Linked DNA regions of Cohnella herbarum. Each later gene encodes a partner of the first gene's protein in a complex. Links are inferred from orthologs where the notes say so. Each region holds a gene or a part of one and is shown on either strand. Other genes may lie near its edges.

Region 1 (7,246 bases):
AGGCTGTTTCAGTTTGTATTTAAGCGACTTTTGTCGTTTAATACTCATTACAGCTTCTGTTCGATTTGCTTTTCGAGACATGACCTGAAGGTCTATTTATCGCTGTGCATCTACCACCCCCGAGGTTTCGTCCTCGGGGGTTTTCTGTTTGCTCCTAAACGGGAGAGGAGTGGCGGGCATGGAATTGCTCAATGATGAATTTTACATGCAATTAGCGCTGAATCTAGCGGGGGGCGCCTCCGGACAAACCGGAGTGAATCCCGTAGTCGGGTGCGTCGTCGTGAAGGATGGGCGAATCGTCGGGATGGGCGCTCATCTGAAACGCGGCGAAGGGCATGCGGAAGTGCTTGCTTTGAATATGGCGGGCGAGCAAGCAAAGGGAGCAACCGCATACGTGACGCTTGAGCCTTGCAGTCATCACGGCAAGACGCCGCCTTGCTGCGATCGGCTTATCTTCGAAGGGGTAGCAAGGGTAGTCGTCGCTTCCATCGATCCGAATCCGGTAGTGGCCGGAAGCGGCATTCGGCGGTTGAGGGACGCGGGTATACAGGTTGAAGTCGGCGTTCTGGAAGCGCAGGCCGTCCAGCTAAACGAGGCGTTCAACAAGTTTATCGTAACGGGATTACCTTTCGTGACCTTAAAGACGGCTTTGTCCTTAGACGGACGAATCGCGACGAGAACCGGACATAGCCGCTGGATCACCGGAGCGGAATCGAGAGAGGCCGTTCATACGTTGCGACATCGTCATAACGGAATTATGGTGGGAGCCGGTACGGTGCTTGCGGACGATCCGGAGTTGACGACGAGGTTGGGCGTCCCGGCATTACACCCGACGAGGATCATTGTCGACTCAAAGCTTAGAGTTCCCTTGGAGGCTCGCATCTTGAATGAAGCTGCTCCAACGATCGTATTGACGACAGAGCAAGCCAATGAGGACAAAGCCGGACTTCTTCGGGAGAAAGGCGCGGAAGTATGGCGTTGCGGAACCGGAGAGCGCGTCGATCTGACGCAAGCGATGTCGAAGCTGGGCGGGCACGGGATCGGTTCTATCCTGTTAGAGGGTGGAGGCGTCTTGAACGGCGCGATGCTCGAAGCGGGGTTGGTAGATAAGCTTATGCTTTTTTATGCGCCTATTCTCGTAGGCGGAACCGGTGCTCCCTCCGCATTCGAGTACACGGGCCCCGAAGAGATGTCTGCCGCGTTGCGGTTAAAGCGAGTCACGATGCAGGCTTTCGGCGATGATTGGTGCGTGACGGGTTACCCGGAAGTCAATTCTTCCGGTAACGTTCCCGCTGCAGCCGATCTGAAGGAGGAGTAAATATGTTTACTGGATTAATCGAAGAAATGGGCACGCTCAGATCGGTACAGCGTCGAGGGGAAGCCATGATTCTTAGCATCTCCGCTTCCAAGGTGCTTGAAGACGTGAAGATGGGCGATAGCATTTCCGTTAACGGAGTTTGCCTGACCGTGGTCGATTTCGATCGCAATACGTTCTCGGTGGACGTCATGCCGGAAACGTTCCGATTGACGAACTTGCACGCTATCCAAACCGGCAGCGCGCTGAACTTGGAAAGGGCGATGATGGCAGGGGCAAGATTCGGCGGGCACATTGTCCAAGGGCATGTGGACGGAACGGGAACGATCAGAGAGAGAACGGCGGAGGCTAACGCTGTCGTTTACACGATTGAACCTAACGATCCGAGTTTGCTAAGGCATGTCGTTCAGCAAGGCTCCGTTACGCTTGACGGGATTAGCCTGACGGTCGTATCGGTCGACAGAGAGAACTGTCGGTTTACGGTTTCGATTATTCCGCACACGCTGAAGGAAACCGTGCTTCAACACAAAAACGCGGGACATACTTTGAATATCGAATGCGATATTCTAGGCAAATACGTCGATCATCTATTGAACATGCGGGATAGCCAGCCCGGTCGCCGTTCAGGCGGGTTAACGGAGTCCATTCTGCGTGATAATGGTTTTATGTGAAAGGAGCGAGACAGACATGGTACAAAGTCATTTTGATTCGATAGAAGACGCGATTTACGATCTTATGCGAGGAAAAGTCATCATCGTCGTAGACGACGAAGACCGCGAGAACGAAGGGGATCTCGTAGCTCTTGCGGATAAAGCGACCCCGGAGGTTATTAACTTTATGATCCGCGAAGCGAGGGGGTTGTTGTGCGCCCCGATCACGCAAGAAAGAGCGGAAGCTCTTGACCTGCCGCCGATGGTCAGTCACAATACGGATTATCACGGAACGGCGTTTACCGTGTCCGTGGATCATGTTTCGACTACGACGGGCATATCCGCGCCGGAACGTTCCCAAACCGTTCTAGCCCTCATAGATCCCGCTGCAAGGGCTAGCGATTTCCGCAGGCCTGGACATATTTTTCCGCTCATCGCCAAAAAAGGCGGAGTACTAAGAAGAGCGGGGCATACGGAAGCGGCGGTCGATCTTGCCAGAATGTGCGGTTCTTCGCCTGCGGCCGTCATTTGCGAGGTTATTAAGGAAGACGGCACGATGGCCAGGCTACCTGATCTTGAAGTATTCGCTCAAGAGCATTCCCTTAAGCTGATCACGATCAAAGACTTGATCCATTATCGCAACGAGAAGGAAAAGCTCGTTAAACGGGAAGTCGACGTGAGATTGCCTACGGACTTCGGGACTTTCCAAGCCATTGCCTATACGAACGAAGTCGACAATAAGGAGCACGTTGCCTTCGTCAAAGGCACGATCGACGGGTCGCAGCCGGTGCTTGTCCGCGTGCACTCGGAGTGCTTGACCGGGGACGTTTTCCACTCGCACCGGTGCGATTGCGGTCCTCAACTGGAAGCCGCGCTGAAGCAGATCGACGAAGCCGGCAACGGAGTATTGCTCTACATGCGCCAAGAAGGCCGGGGAATCGGCTTAATCAATAAATTGCGAGCGTATGAACTTCAAGAGCAGGGGTTGGACACCGTCGACGCGAATATCAAATTGGGGTTCGCTCCCGATCTTCGGGATTATGGAATCGGCGCCCAGATTCTCAAGGATATCGGGATCAAGGATATTCGTCTTATGACGAACAATCCCCGTAAGATCAAAGGCTTGGAAGGCTATGGACTTAACGTGGTCGAGCGCGTACCGATTCAGATGACCGAGAACAAAGACAATACAGGATACTTGCACACCAAGAAAGCGAAGCTAGGACATTTGTTGTCATTCAAAGGCGATAAGGATTATGAAATCTAATCAACAATACTAAATTACAAACATTTGAGAGGATGAAAAATATGTCAGTCATTTACGAAGGTCACTTAATTTCCAAGGGGTTAAAATACGCGGTCGTGGTCGGCAGGTTTAACGAGTTCATTACGTCTAAATTGTTAGGCGGAGCGCTGGATGCGCTCAAACGTCACGGAGCGGAAGAAAAAGAAGTCGAGATCGCTTGGGTCCCGGGAGCGTTCGAAATTCCTTTTATCGCCCAGAAACTAGCAGAGAGCGGTAAATACGACGCTGTAATTACGCTTGGCGCGGTAATCCGCGGTTCTACTCCGCATTTCGACTACGTATGCAACGAGGTTGCCAAGGGCGTGGCGGCGATTTCGCTGAAAACGGGCGTTCCGACGATTTTCGGTGTGTTGACGACGGACAGCATCGAGCAAGCGGTTGAACGCGCAGGCACGAAAGCGGGCAACAAAGGCTGGGAAGCCGCGACGACCGCGATCGAAATGGCGAATTTGACGCGCGCGATATCGGGTTAATTTGTTATAATCGTGTAAGAGAGTTTAATAAGTCGGCTTTGCAGCGATGTCGAATCCGCTTCTTGCGTGGATTCGGGATCGAAAGCAGGCTTAGGCAGGAGGAGAAACCCGCGTGGCAATGCTCTACAAGCTCGAAACGTTCGAAGGGCCGCTCGATTTGCTGCTCCATCTCATCGACAAAGCAGAAATCGATATTCAGGATATTTCGATCAATGAAATTACGGATCAATATATGGAGTATTTGGCGGCCATGCAGGAGTTGGAGCTTGATATTACCAGCGAGTTTCTCGTGATGGCCGCAACCCTGCTCTCGATGAAGAGCAGGCAATTGCTGCCGAAGCCTCCGGTGACCGAGGAGCCTTGGTTGACGGTCGACGACGATGATTATTTGGATCCGCGCGAGGAATTGATCCGTAAGTTGCTGGAATACCGTAAATTCAAATCGGTTGCCGGGCAGCTTCGCGAGAAGGAATGGGACCGAAGCCAGGTCTACACTCGGGAACCTACGGATTTAACGCCGTTCGAGAAAGTCTTAAAGACCAATCCGGTAGAAGGACTTCACGTGGACGATCTCGTTAACGCATTCCAGAAAGCGATGCGGAGACTGGCCGGAAGGCACCGGGTATCTTCGATCCGCAAGGATGAAATCTCGGTGAAGGACCGGATTTTCGATATCATCGAAACGCTAAAAAGCCGCTCCTTTGACGGGAAATTATTATTTTCGCAATTGTTGACGGACGAGGATGATCGCGAAGAGATCGTCGTTACTTTTCTCGCCATTCTCGAATTGATGAAGCGGAAATGGATTTCCTGCCATCAAGGCGCTTTGTTCGATGAAATCGTGTTGTCGTGGACGGGGAGAGAGGATAATAATGGATTACTCGACATTGAAATCAGTACTTGAAGGACTGCTGTTCGTTTCCGGCGACGAGGGAATTACCGCAAAGACCGCCGCGGACGTAGTCGAGACGGATGTCGAAGTCGTCAAAGACGTACTGAAGGATTTGCAGAAGGAGCTAAACAAGAAAAACCGCGGAATTCGACTTGCCGAAGTGGCCGGCGGCTATCGGTTGACGACGGTCATCGAGCACGCTCCCTATTTCGAGAAGCTGGCCTATTCCCCCGCGAGATCTTCGTTGTCGCAAGCGGCGTTGGAAACGTTATCGATCATCGCTTACCGGCAACCGATTACGCGGGTGGAAATCGAAGAGATTCGCGGGGTCAAAGCCGATCGGGCCTTACATAACTTGGTTAACAAAGACTTGATCGAGGAAAAAGGCCGAGCGGATGCGTTGGGCAGACCGATTCTGTATGGCACGACAAAGTCGTTTCTTGATTATTTCGGGTTGGCGAGCATCGCCAGCTTGCCGGAACCGACAGTCTCGGAAGGCGACGACGAGTTGGAAGAAAGAACGAAAATGCTGTTCGATCGTATCGAAGGCCGACAGCTTTCCATGGAAGATATGGACAGGGAATTGGATTCGGATTGAGAGCAAATTGGATATTCTTTAAGGAAACTTCTTGAACTGCCTATTATAGGAATGAAGAAATGCCAGAAGGTCATACTACCCTAGGAAAGGCGGGGGAAGTATGGCCTTCTGGCTTTGGATCGCAGTATTGCTTGTCGTCGCAGGATTGGTTGCTGCGTTATTTTCGCGGATAAGAGTCCGGGTACGTTATTCGCGCAGCGGTCATTTGGATCAGCTCGTGGTCGTCATTCAAGCCGTATACGGTCTGTTTCAATACCAGGTCATCTTGCCGTCTATCGTTATTCGCGGCTGGAACGTGGTTTACCGTGAGAAAAGGGAAGACAATCTTGCCGGGCATAAACAGAAACAGAAGAAGCGGATGATTAACAGAGGGACGATACTTCGTTATGTCAGAGCTTATCGAGTGCTCTTGATGTCCACGAATAAATTCCGAAGATGGGTGAGACAAACCGCGAAAAAAGTGGAATGTACCCGATGGCGATTGGATTTTCGGGTAGGGACTGGAGACGCTCCTTCGACCGCCGTCGTTACTGGCTTGTTATGGGCGGTGTCCGGTTGCGCATCCGGTGTAGCGGGACAATATTTGACTCTTAAAACGGAACCGCATGGTCGAGTGACGCCGAATTATTCCTCTGCCGAGTTTACCGTCATCTGGGAAGCGGATTTTAGAATCCGCGTAATCTCCGCATTGGGGGCCGTTATGAAACTTGGAACGAATACGATTCGATTCGGAAAAGCCATTCGCGCTTGGCGAAGTTGGCTAACCGCTCCTAAAGAAGCGTAATTGAGGCGTCGTTGGAAGCAGAGAGCCTGAAGCCGGGCGCATAAAACACCATGCGAATCGGGCAAATTAGGTACACGAAAGGAGGAGATAATCATGTCCAATCAACACCCCATTAATGGACTTATGCAAACCGCCATGGAAAACATCAAGGATATGGTGGATGTCAACACGATCGTCGGAGAGCCAGTCCAAACACCCGATGGCAGCGTCATTCTGCCGATTTCCAAAGTCGGATTCGGATTTGCGGCCGGCGGCAGTGAATTTAACGGTATCGACGAGATGTCATCCGGAGGAACCTCGAATAAGTCCGGAGGTCAAGACGCGCACAATGCTTCCGTTTCGCTCCCGTTCGGGGAGGAAGCGGCGGCGGCGTGTCGATTACTCCGATTGCTTTTCTGGTCGTCGGGGCTCAGGGCGTCAAAGTCGTTCCGCTTGATAATCAGACCCACCTCCTAGAGCGCTTGATCGATGCCGCTCCGCAGTGGGTAGACAAATTAAAAAATGCTTTCCAGAAGAGCGCCTCTTCGGAATCGGGCGATAACATTCCATCGGTAACTTCCAACTCGTCAAACAACATTATGTAGGTTGGCCGATGCTTGGATCTACCGGGATGATTTTGACGGAGCTCATCTTAAGCGATAATAGGCGAATGTTTGCCAAACCGGCCACTTAGGCCGGTTTTTTGTTGTTCGTGATTCCGCTGAAACATTTCCCGATTTTTTGTTATTCCCTTAATAACGTTGTATTTCAAAGGGCACTACGGGGCTCTAGAATAAAAAACGGAAGACAACATTTATATAAGGGGGAAACCACTTGAAGCTCTTCGTTAGGCAACGTTTAATCGCCGTATGTACCGCAGCGTCTCTGTTAACCGGACTGCTTGCGGCGTGCAGTAATGGCGCAAACGATGGGGGGGCGCCGACCGCCGCTTCATCGACGCCGGCCGTCAGCGAGACGGTTAGCGAAACCGGCAGTGAGACGAGTAACACGGCGGATGGCGGCAAAATCCGCGTCAAATTCGATCCGCCTGTTACGATTTCGACCGCGGTCATACATACTCCGGTCACCAACGAGTTCAAGCAGGGTGAATCGCTCGAAAATAACGTGCATTTGCGATGGATGAAGGACGAAATGGGCATTAACGTCAAATTCGATTTTATCGTCGCCTCCGAGGATGACTTCAATACGAAGATCCGCCTCATGATGGTCGACAACAGCAAGCTGCCCG
Region 2 (8,491 bases), 1.3 Mb from region 1 along the record:
CTTAAATTTCGCAATTCCGGGCTGTTAAAGCAAGCGTTCACGCATACTTCTTACGTGAATGAACAACGAGGAGCGCGAATCGCGGATAACGAGCGGTTGGAATTTCTCGGGGACGCCGTACTTCAGTTGACGGTATCCGAATATTTGTATCGCCTCTACCCGGATTCTCCGGAAGGGGAAATGACCCGTTTGCGGGCGAGTATCGTCTGCGAACCATCGCTTGTCCGTTTTGCCGAGGCGCTCGAATTCGGGCAGGTCGTGCTGCTCGGCAAAGGGGAGGAGCAAACGGGAGGCCGGACTCGGCCTTCCTTGCTCGCGGACGCGTTCGAAGCTTTCTTGGGCGCGCTTTATTTGGATCAAGGGTTGGATGCCGTTCGGGATTTTCTGGAGCGTCATCTTTTCTCTCAGTTATCTCGCGACGGTCAAGCTCCGCTGAAAGACTATAAAACGGAGCTTCAAGAGAAGGTTCAACAGTTGTCTATGGGCGCTCTGGATTACCGGATCATAGAAGAACGAGGCCCCGCGCACGATCGGGAATTCGTCTCCGTCGTGTCCATCGGCAAGCAGCGTTTAGGCAAGGGGATCGGGCGTTCGAAGAAAGAAGCGGAGCAGCAAGCCGCCTCTCAAGCGCTTACCGCGTTTGCGAAACAGTATCCCGGGTAACCGATTGACTCGAGAGGAGTAATTATCCTTATGTTTTTGAAAAGAATCGAGCTGGCTGGGTTTAAGTCGTTCGCGGATCGCACCGAGTTGGAATTCGTACGCGGCATTACGGCGGTCGTCGGACCGAACGGCAGCGGTAAAAGCAACATCTCGGACGGCATCCGCTGGGTACTCGGCGAACAAAGCGCGAAATCGCTTCGCGGCGGCAACATGCAGGATGTTATTTTTGCCGGAAGCGATACCCGTAAAGCGGTTAACTTCGGCGAGGTATCTTTGACGCTTGACAATATGGACAAGGCGTTGCCCTTGGACTTCAGCGAGGTTACGGTTACCCGCAGGGTTCATCGGAACGGAGACAGCGAATATTTAATCAACAAGCAGCCTTGCCGTCTGAAGGACATTACGGAACTGTTCATGGACACGGGGATCGGCAGGGAAGCCTATTCGATTATCGGACAAGGCCGCATCGAAGAGATTTTGAGTACGCGTTCCGAGGATCGCAGAGGAATATTTGAAGAGGCTTCCGGAATCGTAAAGTACAAGAGTCGGAAAAAGGAAGCTCAGAAGAAGCTCGAAGATACCGAGAACAACCTGATTCGGATTCACGATCTTGTCAGCGAGCTTAAAGGTCAGATCGAGCCTCTGAAGGAGCAGTCCGAGAAAGCCGAATTGTACAAAACGTTAAAAGACGAATTGAAAAACAAAGAAATCGCGCTATACGTTCATCAGATTGAAGGCGTTCATACGAATTGGACGCAAACGAACGAGAAACTGACGGCTCTTCGCGACGAGCAGCTTGGATTATCGACGTTCGTCAGCAAGCACGATGCGATCTTGGAAGAAGAACGGCAAACGCTCGTCCAATTGGAAGAGCATCTCGAGAGACTTCAGGATGAACTGCTTCGTTGCAGCGAAGAAACCGAGAAATCCGAAGGTTACGTGGAATTGCTTAACGAGCGTAGCGGGCATTTGGAACGGACGCGCGAAGGATTGCGGCAGTCTCTCGCTTCGGCGGAAGAGCGGTTCGAGCAAGCGACCGCGGAAGAGGCGGTACTAAAAACCAAGCGTGCCCAATTGGAGTCGGAGTTGGTGGAATTGTCCGCTAAGCTGGCGGACGAAGAGGATAGATTAGCTCTGGCGGACGGGAGCACGGAAGTCGAGGAGCGGCTGAAAGCCGATCTGTTCGATACGTTAAACGCGATGGCTCAGGCGCGTAACGACATCCGTTACGGCGAAGGCCAACGCGAAGTGTTGGAACGGCGCGTGGCCCGGATCGCCGAAGAGGAAACGAAGTGGCGCGAGCAAATGGACGGGCTGCAAGCCAAGCGCGCATTGCTTGAAGAGCGGGTTGCCGCAGTTACCCGCGCGCTGACCGAAGTACGCGACCGTTACGTCGCGGAAGGGGCTAGATCGGGCGAGGTGCAGCGCAAACTCGAGGAATCGCAAGCGGCGGTGCGCCGGTTCGAACAGAAGAAGGAAGCCCTTGTATCCCGTAGGGACACGATTAAAGAGCTGCAGAACGATTACGACGGCTTCCAGCACGGCGTTCGCGAAGTGCTTAAAGCCTCGAAACGCGGTTCTCTCCATGGCGTGCACGGTGCCGTAGCCGAGTTGATCAGCGTGCCGGGGCATTTGGAAGTCGCGATCGAAACCGCATTAGGAGCGGCTTTGCAGCATATCGTCATGGAAGACGAGAAAAGCTCGCGGACCGCGATCGCATACTTGAAGCAAAGACAATCGGGCCGCGCGACGTTCTTGCCACTAGACGTCATTCGAGCCAGAAATATGTCGGATAGCGATCGTCGCACGCTTGAACAGGCCGAAGGTTTCATCGGTATCGCAGCAGAGCTTGTCGGCTCCGAACCGAAATATTCGGCGATCGTGAGCAGCATGCTCGGCAACGTGCTTATCGCAGAGAACTTGGAACTTGCGAACCGGATCGCTTCAAGGTTGCAGTACCGGTTCCGCGTCGTCACGCGCGACGGAGACATCGTTAATGCCGGAGGTTCGATGACGGGCGGTAGCCTGCAGAAGAAATCCTCCAGCTTGCTCGGGCGACAGCGCCAGCTGGAAGAGCTGGAGCGCGAGATCAAGGAAGCGGAAACGGCGAGAGAACGCTCGAAAGCGGAAGCCGATGACTTGAAGAAAGAGCTGGCCCAAGTCGGACAGAACATAGAGCAGCTTCGAAACGCCGGGGAGCAAGAGAGGCTAAACGAGCAGCAAGCGGCGGGGGAGTTAACCCAATTGCTGCAGGACGAGAAGCTGTTAGAGGAACAGAAGGCGGAGCTGCAAAGCGAGAAAGCGGCTTTCGACGCGGAAGCGGGAGGGCTGAATTCCAGCAAGGAAGAAGCCGAAGCAAGGCTCGCCGCCCTTACCGAAGAGGAGAAACGCATCCAAAGCCGGATTCAAGAGGCCGAGGAGCTGCGGCGCAAGAGCGCATCCGCGAAGGAAGAGCTTCAGGCGATGCTGACCGAGCTGAAAGTGTCTATCGCTCGGATTGAACAATCTCGCAGCGCCTTGGATGAGCAGTCCAACCGTCAGAGAGCCGAAATATCGCGCTTAACGGCGGAGAGAAAACAGCTCAAAGAGTCTCTTGAACACAATGAAGCGGAATCGGCGCGTACGTTGGAAGAGTCCGTTGAGCATAGGGAACGATTGAACGAGCTTCGGATCCAGAAGAAGCAATTCACAGAAAATCTCGAGTTCAAACGCGCGGACCGCGCGGAGAAGCAACGGGAACTGGAACTTAAAGAAGGCGAGACGAAGGATCAGCGGGCTAAGCTGAGAACCGTCGAAGAAGGTTTGCGTCAAGCGGAGATCGCGGTCAACCGAATGGATGTCGAGCTCGACAACCTGTTGCGGAAGTTGACCGAGGAATACGAGATCGGCTTCGAGCTTGCGAAGGAGCGGTATCCGGTTCCGGAAGACATCGTTAGTACGCAGAACGAAGTCCGCGACATGAAACGGAAAATATCTTCGCTCGGAGACGTGAACTTAGGAGCGATAGAGGAGTACAAACGCGTTTACGAGCGTTTCCACTTCTTGTCCGAGCAGGAGAATGACCTGATCGAGGCGAAGACGAAGCTGCACGGCATCATTCGCGAGATGGACGACGAGATGTCGAAGCGTTTCCGCACGACGTTCGAGGAGATACGCAAGCATTTCGTCGTCGTATTCTCCCGTATGTTCGGCGGAGGACGAGCGGATCTTATTCTGGTAGAGCCGGATCGACCGCTCGATACCGGGATCGATATCGTCGCCCAGCCTCCGGGCAAGAAGCTAACGAACCTTCAACTGTTGTCCGGGGGAGAGAGAGCGCTGACGGCCATCGCGCTGTTGTTCGCGATCCTTAACGTTAAGCCGGTACCGTTCTGCGTGCTTGATGAAGTAGAAGCGGCATTGGATGAAGCTAACGTGGCTCGTTATGCTCAATACATGCGCGAGTTTTCCGATTCCACGCAATTCATCGTCGTTACCCACCGTAAGGGAACGATGGAGGAAGCGGACGTGCTGTACGGGGTTACGATGGAAGAAGGCGGCGTATCCAAGCTCGTCTCCGTGCGGCTTGAAGACACTGAAGAGATGACTGCTACAGCTTAAGCGACGGGTGGTTCGTGGAGAAGAATAACGGTAGAAAACACCGTTAATTGCTCCAGAATGGGCTCATTGTGAGGAATAGCGGTGGAAAACACCGTTATTTGCTCCAGAATGGGCTCGTGGTGAGGAATAGTGGTGGAAAACACCGTTAATTGCTCCAGAATGGGCTCATTGTGAGGAATAGCGGTGGAAAACACCGTTATTTGCTCCAGAGTGAGCTTGTGGTGAGAAATAGCGGTGGAAAACACCGTTATTTGCTCCAGAATGGGCTCGTGGTGAGGAATAGCGGTGGAAAACACCGTTATTTGCTCCAGAATGGGCTCAAAGAGAGGAATAGCGGTGAAAAGCACCGTTATTTTTGCGAAGTGTCGTTTGTTGGAATAGCAATAGGTTGGAGGAAACGGGCATGAGTTTTTTCAAGAGGCTTAAAGAAAGCATCGCGTCGAAAACCGAAGCGGTAACGAGTAAGTTTCGCGACGGGTTGGCGAAAACTCGCGATGCTTTCGTCGGCAAAGTGGCTGAACTGTTCACGCGCCGCAAGAAAATAGACGAAGAGTTTTTCGAAGAGCTGGAGGAAATCCTGATCGGAGCCGACGTCGGCGTGAATACGGTCATGGGATTGATCGACGAGCTTCGCGATGAAGTGAAAAAACGCAAGATCGAGCAGCCGTCGGAGCTTCAGCCGATTTTGTCCGAGAAGCTTATCGCAATGCTGCAAGGCTCGGAGGAAGAAGTCGGGATCAAGGAAAATCCGAACGGGATAACGGTTATCTTGTTCGTCGGAGTCAACGGCGTCGGCAAAACGACGACGATCGGAAAGCTCGCTTGGCGATATAAGCAGCAAGGCAAGAAGGTGCTTTTGGCTGCGGGAGACACGTTCCGCGCGGGCGCGATCGAGCAACTGGAAGTGTGGGGCGGCAGAGTTGGCGTAGACGTTATCAAACAACAGTCGGGCTCCGATCCGGCGGCGGTTATGTTCGATGCGGTTCAAGCGGCGAAAAGGCAAAATGTCGACGTGCTCATCTGCGACACGGCCGGCCGTCTCCAGAACAAATCCAATTTGATGGAAGAGTTGGCGAAGATTCATCGCGTCATTCAGCGCGAAATTCCCGGAGCTCCCCATGAGACGTTGCTTGTGCTTGACGCAACGACGGGACAGAACGCGCTTCAGCAGGCGAAGCTATTCGGAGAGAAAAGCGGAGTCACAGGGTTAGTATTGACTAAGCTAGACGGCACTGCAAAAGGCGGAATCGTCATCGCAATCCGAAACGAGCTGTCGCTGCCGGTCAAGTTCGTCGGACTTGGCGAAAAAATGGACGATTTGCAACAGTTCGACGCGGACCAATTCGTGCATGCCTTGTTCGCGGATTTGGCGGTTAACGAGGATGCCGAAGGGGAACCTTCGAGTAATTGAATAAAAATGGAACGAGCCACCTTACTTGGGAATTTGCCGAGCATGGTGGCTTTTTTGCGGATCGTATAGTCTAACTAAATTCATCATCTTATGTTATATAAAATAACAAAGATATGACTTATTGCTTGTAAAAAACATTATTAATAACTAGAATCACCAATAATAAAGAAAATTTAATCCTTTATCTCTAACCAATACGTTACATACTTATTGCAAAGGAACAATTATACCTCTAAAATGTTATATATATTTACATACAAATCACATTAAATATCGCATCGTTGAACTCATTGAGCATTGACCTTTACTTCTTAAAGCGAGTGTACAAATAAGTCAGGTTTTCAGCCAGCATTCGATATCGAACCCGTTTCTTGCTTCGCGTCGCGATCAATAGATGACTTTCTGAACGACTTCTTAAAGGGGGGACGGACATGTATTTGACAGTTGAGCAGGCTTTGTCGGTATATCCTCTTTCGGAAGGGAAGCTTATAGCAGGGCATTCGGGTATCAATCGAATCGTAAAATCCGTAAACGTCATGGATGCGCCCGATATTACGGATTGGATCAAAGAAGGCGAAATGCTGCTATCTACGGCGTATCTTCTCAAAGACGATCCGGAGGATGCGATGCGTCTAATGCGCAGGCTTAACGACTGCGGATCCGTCGGACTTGGCATTAAGCTGGGCAGATTCTGGAACTGCGTGCCGGATGCGTTGATCGAGCAGGCGAACGACCTGGGTTTTCCGCTTATCGAGCTGCCTTACGCGTTTACGTTCTCGGACCAGATGAATGGGCTTTTTCAAGCCGAAATGAAACGAAACACGGGCATATTGCAAGATGTATTAAACAAACAAATCCGCTTAATGAGGTTTGCGCTTCAATCCGAGCCGATTCACCGGCTGTTCGCGGCTGTGACCGATATTATCGGAGACCCGGTTGCCGTTATCGGTTCCAGAGGCCAATTGGTCTATAACTCGTCGGACTTGTCCGAAGATGCGCTGTTAACAGGTCAGCAACCGACGATCAAGTACCCTAAATGGATTAAACGCAGCGACTGGCAAGCTTATCAGGTCCCTCTGATGAAACAGGAACTGTGGACGGGTTATGCGTTGTTTTTCAGTACCCGCTTGTTCCTGTCGCCGATAGAAGAGAGTCTCTATCTGCAAGCCGCCGAGCTGTTGTCTTACCATCTGAACTTTAATTACGAGGATTACTTCGAGCATTCCGTTCAGAAGGATTTCGGGATTGTTATCAAGCGGCATCTCAAGCACGGGCTCCCGATCGAGTCCGTTATCGAATACGAGCAACGCTGGGAGATCGATTTGTTCAAACAACCGTACCGCTGCGTGTTGACGGATTTCCCTTTAACCTTGCAATCCGAAGTTCGCGCGGAAAAACTGGAGTGTTTAAAGAAGGAATATTTAAGCCATGCGCGGTTACAGGAACTAAAGGGGATTCATTTCGTCGTAGACGAAGGGGTCGTTTCCTTATTTCCCGAACGAACGGAAGATGGCGGAGAAAGCTTGATCTCGGCTCTTGATTCGTGCTTCTCGGGGAAAGCCGACCGGGCGGAAGTGCCGACCGTGTCGATCAGCAGCAGGAAAAAGAAGCTCGAGCAGCTGTTCGAAGCCTTCGACGAATGCAGGGAAACCCATCGGTTGGCCAAGGACTGGGGAATGAACGACAAGTTGCTCAAATTCGAAACGCTGGACATGGCGTTTATTTTCGAATCGGTACCCAAGGAAAAAATGAAAACCTATTGCGCTCGTTGGTTAGGCGGGCTGTTGGGAAGAGATCCGGAATACGTGCAGGAAATGCTGAGGACTCTTGAAACTTATTTGGACAACGACGGGCAATTAAACGAAACGGCTAAGAGGCTGTTCATTCACCGGAATACGGCGACGTATCGAATCGAGAAGCTCGGCGAATTGCTCGACGTGGATTTCAAGAGTATCGACGATCTGCTGAGGTTGAAGTTGGCTTTCTTGTTCAGGAGGCTTCTCAATCGGGAGAACTCCGCTTCGGAACGCATACGGTAAAGGAAACAAGGTTTGCAATTCTGAGGAGGCGGCTCCATGACGATCAAACATATTCGCAATGCCATCATTATGACCATGAACGCCGGGAATGAAATCATTAAAGGCGACGTCGTTATCTCGAACAATTTGATTACGGCAATCGGCGAGAATTTGACGGTGAAAGCCGACGTCGTGATCGATGCCGGATGGAAGGTGCTGCTCCCCGGTTTCGTTCAAACCCATATTCACCTATGCCAAACGTTATTCCGCGGTCGAGCCGACGATTTGGCGTTGATTGATTGGTTGCGACTTAAAATATGGCCGCTGGAAGCCGCGCACGACGAAGATTCGGTTTACTACTCGGCATTGCTCGGGTTAGGAGAGCTGATCCGCAGCGGCACGACGACGATTCTCGATATGGAGACGGTAAGAGGGACGGATGCCGCTTTCAGAGCCATCGAGGAAAGCGGAATGAGGGCTCTCTCCGGCAAAGTGATGATGGATCACGGTACCGAAGTTCCTCTTGCGTTGCAAGAAAATACGGAATCATCGCTGCAACAAAGCGTGGATTTGCTGGAGCGATGGCATGGAGCTGCCAACGGTCGAATCCAATACGCCTTCTGCCCGCGCTTCGTCGTTTCCTGCACGGAGGAGTTGCTTATCGGGGTAAGGGATCTGTCGGAACATTACAAGGTGAAGGTCCATACGCACGCGTCCGAGAATTTGGATGAAATCGCCTTGGTCGAGGCGGAGCGCGGGATGCGCAATGTCGTATATCTCGATCACATCGGTCTTGCGA

What was found.
Region 2: the proteins of HH215_RS03645 (region 1) and smc are in contact, whole or in part, in a crystal structure (PDB 3ZGX), measured with the Bacillus subtilis proteins. The link is inferred for Cohnella herbarum from one-to-one orthologs.

What each region holds. Positions count from the first base shown.
Region 1 is NZ_CP051680.1:887,664-894,909, forward strand. What follows is about bases 2,830-5,752. They hold HH215_RS03645 (segregation and condensation protein A), read left to right. Parts: upstream 2,830-3,856; coding sequence 3,857-4,648; downstream 4,649-5,752. Other genes in these bases: HH215_RS03635 (bifunctional 3,4-dihydroxy-2-butanone-4-phosphate synthase/GTP cyclohydrolase II), read left to right, coding at 2,830-3,232; ribH (6,7-dimethyl-8-ribityllumazine synthase), read left to right, coding at 3,274-3,744; scpB (SMC-Scp complex subunit ScpB), read left to right, coding at 4,617-5,234; HH215_RS03655 (DUF2953 domain-containing protein), read left to right, coding at 5,335-5,752. In the rest of the region: bifunctional diaminohydroxyphosphoribosylaminopyrimidine deaminase/5-amino-6-(5-phosphoribosylamino)uracil reductase RibD, read left to right, coding at 179-1,318; ribE (riboflavin synthase), read left to right, coding at 1,321-1,986; more of HH215_RS03635, read left to right, coding at 2,003-2,829; more of HH215_RS03655, read left to right, coding at 5,753-6,018; HH215_RS03665 (extracellular solute-binding protein), read left to right, coding at 6,832-7,246. UniProt on the Bacillus subtilis protein: Participates in chromosomal partition during cell division. May act via the formation of a condensin-like complex containing Smc and ScpB that pull DNA away from mid-cell into both cell halves.
Region 2 is NZ_CP051680.1:2,159,664-2,168,154, reverse strand. What follows is about bases 296-4,463. They hold smc (chromosome segregation protein SMC), read left to right. Parts: upstream 296-693; coding sequence 694-4,263; downstream 4,264-4,463. Other genes in these bases: HH215_RS09715 (hypothetical protein), read right to left, coding at 4,260-4,463; rnc (ribonuclease III), read left to right, coding at 296-663. In the rest of the region: more of rnc, read left to right, coding at 1-295; more of HH215_RS09715, read right to left, coding at 4,464-4,559; signal recognition particle-docking protein FtsY, read left to right, coding at 4,667-5,674; HH215_RS09705 (PucR family transcriptional regulator), read left to right, coding at 6,106-7,713. UniProt on the Bacillus subtilis protein: Required for chromosome condensation and partitioning.